One region of the Rheinheimera muenzenbergensis genome, then DNA from elsewhere that is predicted to be linked to it. Evidence: predicted binding sites of a transcription regulator. Region 1 holds the regulator's gene; the other holds the start of a gene.
The links. Region 1 encodes sigma-54, which starts transcription at its own class of promoters, with help from an activator protein. Its sites were predicted from a motif close to TGGCANGNTNCNTGCTT; they were not measured.

Region 1 (2,206 bases):
ACTTACCGTGCATGAAAATTTACTGGCGATATTACAGACCCGCAAAGATTTAAGCCGTACCAGACGCGAAGAAATCGCTGACGATCTGTTAGAAGAGTTTCATATTGGCCACATAAAATACAGCCTCGGCATGAGCCTGTCAGGTGGTGAACGCCGGCGCGTTGAAATTGCCCGCGCGCTGGCCGCCAACCCGGCGTTTATTCTACTGGATGAGCCTTTCGCCGGTGTCGATCCGATCTCGGTACTCGACATAAAAAAAATAATTCAGCATCTGTGCCAACGCGGCATTGGTGTGCTCATTACCGACCATAATGTCCGCGAAACCCTTGATGTCTGCGAAATAGCCTACATTGTTAGCCATGGGGAGCTGATAGCTTCCGGTGCCCCACAGGAAGTTCTGGCAAATCAGAAAGTAAGGGATGTATACCTTGGCGAGCAATTCAGGCTATAGTTAGCAAAAACCTGCCCGCGCTAAATCAGGAGCACAGTAGAAGTAGATGAAGCCCTCTTTGCAACTTCGCTTAGGACAGCAACTTACTATGACACCCCAGCTGCAGCAGGCAATCCGCCTGTTACAGTTGTCGACCATAGAATTGCAACAGGAAATTCAGGAAGCGCTGGATGCGAACCCTTTGCTGGAAGCTGAAGATGAGTACGACAGCTTTGATGCTGAACCAGCGAGCGCCGCAGAATTACAGCACGACACTACGGACAACCAGGCTGACAGTCGCTCTGATGATCAAGCCGAGCCGGCAGAGCCCGATACCAGTGAATCGATGTCTGAGCAGAATATCAGCGAAGATCTGCCGCTGGACAACAACTGGGATGATTTAGTCAGTGCAGCGCCAGTCAGCGCCGGTAATGCAGCCGGCGATGACGATAGCCTGTATCAGGGCGAAACCAGTGAAACCCTGCGTGACTATCTGCGTTGGCAGATGCAGCTGACACCTTTTTCAGAAACCGACCGCGCTATTGCAGAAATTATTATTGAAGCGATAGATGACAATGGTCTGCTTACCATCAGCTGCGAGGAAATTCTTGAATCACTGGGCCTGGTTGATGTTGAAGCTGACGAAGTAGAAGCCGTCATCAAACGCATCCAACTGTTTGATCCGGTAGGCGTTGGTGCCCGCTCTGTGCAGGAGTGCCTGTTAGTACAATTACGCCAGTTTAGCCCTGACACGCCATTTTTAGCTGCCGCGCAAAGCCTGATCCGCGATCACACAGAACTTTTAGCTAACCGCGACTTTCGTTCTTTAATGCGGGTGACTAAACTGAAAGAGGATGAGCTGAAAGAAGTGATGCGGCTTATTCATTCACTGAATCCGCGCCCCGGCGCTGATGTGATCCGGGAAGAGCAGCAGTACGTGATCCCAGATGTCAGCGTAATGAAAGTAAAAGGCCGCTGGCAGGTCGAGTTAAACCCGGACGCCATGCCCAAAGTGCGGATAAACCAACAATATGCGGCAATGTCACGCACGGCTAAAAGCAGTGCTGACAGCCAGTTTATCCGTTCTCATTTGCAGGAGGCAAAATGGTTTTTAAAGAGTCTGGAGAGCCGCAACGAAACCCTGTTAAAAGTAACCAACTGCATCGTGCAACAGCAGCAAGCTTTTTTTGAACATGGTGAAGAGGCCATGAAACCTATGGTGCTGAATGACGTAGCCGAGATGGTTGGCATGCATGAATCAACCATTTCCAGGGTAACAACGCAAAAATATATGCATACACCCAGGGGTATTTTTGAACTTAAGTTCTTTTTTTCCAGTCACGTTAGTACAGAAAGTGGTGGCGAATGCTCGTCTACCGCAATAAGGGCCTTTATCAAGAAATTAGTGGCGGCGGAGAATCCGGCCAAACCGCTCAGTGACAGCAAAATGGCCGACATTCTGCTGGAGCAAGGTATCAACGTAGCGCGGCGTACTATTGCCAAGTACCGCGAATCCCTGTTTATACCGCCGTCAAATCAACGCAAGACCTTGCTGTAAATAAGCCTAAAAGAAGGAATATGTCTATGCAAATCAATCTTACCGGTCGCCATGTTGAAATTACCACAGCCTTAAGAGAATACGTTGACAGCAAATTTGCCAAACTGGAACGGCATTTCGATCATATAAATAATGTACATGTGATCCTAAACGTGGAAAAATTAAAGCAGATTGCTGAGGCCAAGCTGCATTTGAATGGCGGCGAAGTATTTGCAGTC
Region 2 (2,206 bases), on a different contig from region 1:
GTCTGGTAGCGGCAGGAGGTGATTTGACAATGTTGCCCAACCCAGGCGCTATTTGGCAAGACACCTGGAGTGAAAGTCGTTTATCCAGCTCGATTGATCCGGTTAAACGCTTATCTTGGTTAAAAACCATCAAACCGCTGCTCACCAAAAAAGCCTACTATGCGGTGCTTGGACGCTCAGTCGCTAAAGGGTACTCACAACGTGGGCAAAAGCTAACAGGGTTTCGTTACTACTTTAAATCTTTGTTTAATGGAGGTTTCACGCCAAAATCGGCTGTGATGTATTTTTTCCAGATATCGCTATCAAATAATCAGTATCGTAAATTCTCTGATGTACTGGCAAAACTGGGTTTTAGACCCTGACTTTATGTTGGCGTGATGACGGACAGTCATGATCAAATGGATGCTGCTGGAATAAATATAGTGCCTAAGGTCTCTTAGGCATTTCCGTTTATTAATAACGTGATAAGTCAGATAGTTAAAAGCTGTAAAACATTCTGACGCAAAACAACAGGCCCCGCATTGCGGGGTCTGTTGTTTTTAGAGCTACTATTGTTTACTACTTGGCCGTTTTTCTGCGGCTAAAGCCCAGGCCGGCTAAGGCCAGGCCAAATACTGCCAGGCTGGCCGGTTCTGGTACTACTGAGAATTGTACCTGTGTAACCGTGTTGTTGTTGCCTTCAAAACTGGACACCGCAGCCCAGCTACCCGTTAACCAGCTGTTGTCAGGTAAAAAGCTACGAACGTCACCGGTCCAGAAATCAATGCCGGTTAAGCCCGGGGTTGTTTGCAGGCTTTCTACATCGTCCCAGGAAATATAGGCATACCATGAGGTAGCAAGATCCCAGCTATTCGTCGTGGTGTTGAAGTGGTAAAACTCGGTAAACCATTCTAACAAACCATCATCCCAACCCAGGCCAGAGTCACCATTGTCGGTTGTGCGATCCAACGCGGCTAAATCCAGCCGGCTGGCGATACGGATATCATCGTTCATAGAAAACAGATTTTGTGGCAGCAAGGTGGAGCCGGTGGAATACGGCGTAGGGAAGCCACCTACGTCGCCATTACCTGATGCCAGGTAGCTGACCGCGCCCGGCGCAACGCCAGTTTGCGAAGTTTGAATTAACGCCGCCTGGCTGCTTAAGCTCAAGCACAGGGCGGCAACAGATAAAGCAGACTTTAAAAAAATGTTCATATTTATCACCTATGTTATAAAACTGATATGTTTTAGCAATAATCGAGCCAAAAATAAAAGCTATAAATAACAGTAAGATATAATTAGCATTGTTTCTAAGTGTAAGATTTTATGACATAAATTTGCGTTGTTGGCCAATACCGGCTGACAGTGGCTGGGCAGGACAAAACGTAGACTTAGCCCATTTATATTCGAATCGTCGTCTTAATGTCATAATGGCATGCTGTAATTTGTTTAAAAAGTAACCTTTAAATGTAACTACTATGTATTTTGTGCTTTGCCTAGCTCATAAGGTATTAATAAATAAGGGTAATATATTTTAATTAGAAATAACTGTTACAGCATTAAATAGATATTAAGGCACCATATTAGTGAGTTGTTGCACATAAATTGTGCAGGTAATTTGCGGTTAAATTGCTGTTTTCTATTTGTAGCCTGTTTTTCTTGCATTAGACGGGCAATATGGTAAATTGTCGGCGTTTTAAGTACAGCGCAATTTTGCTATGTCCAGCGTTACCCTACGCAGTGCCAGAGAGCAAATAACACCTGACAGACTTCAGCTTAAGATGTCAGGGGGTAGGTATAGGACAATTTTGCTGAGGCTGTAACGCTTTACCCCGGTTAAATGGAGTTAACACAGTGAACAAGCAAACCTTTCGTTATACGGGGCATGCCTCGTCTGTTATTTATCGTTTGATCGATCTGCTGATATTAGCTGCGGTGTTTGTCGTTGGCGTTAAGCTGTACGACGTTACACTAAACAGCAAATATGCACTGCTACTGTGTGCTTATCTGGTGTGTTATTCCTATCTGGCTGAGTCAGTGCAACTGTATCGCTCGTGGCGCGTTGGCCGCTTTTCCCGCATGTTAGCGCTACTGGCCCTGGTACACACGCTGGCGTTTTTACTGGTACTGGCAGCCCTGTTTGTATTTAAACAATCGGAAGCCTTTTCGCGCGCTGTATTAGTGGGCTGGTTTGTTGGTTCTATTTGTACTCTGGTGTTATGGCGCT

Region 2: the regulator sigma-54 is predicted to act here: its motif matches at 1,228-1,244, upstream of MN202_RS15285 (PEP-CTERM sorting domain-containing protein).

Annotation. Positions count from the first base shown of each region.
Region 1 is NZ_JALAAR010000016.1:81,372-83,577, forward strand. Features, by position in the region: gene lptB (LPS export ABC transporter ATP-binding protein) at 1-451, shown strand, start outside; gene MN202_RS16605 (RNA polymerase factor sigma-54) at 498-1,988, shown strand; gene hpf (ribosome hibernation promoting factor) at 2,015-2,206, shown strand, end outside.
Region 2 is NZ_JALAAR010000014.1:32,694-34,899, forward strand. Features, by position in the region: gene MN202_RS15280 (glycosyltransferase family 2 protein) at 1-362, shown strand, start outside; gene MN202_RS15285 (PEP-CTERM sorting domain-containing protein) at 559-1,194, opposite strand; gene MN202_RS15290 (undecaprenyl-phosphate glucose phosphotransferase) at 1,834-2,206, shown strand, end outside.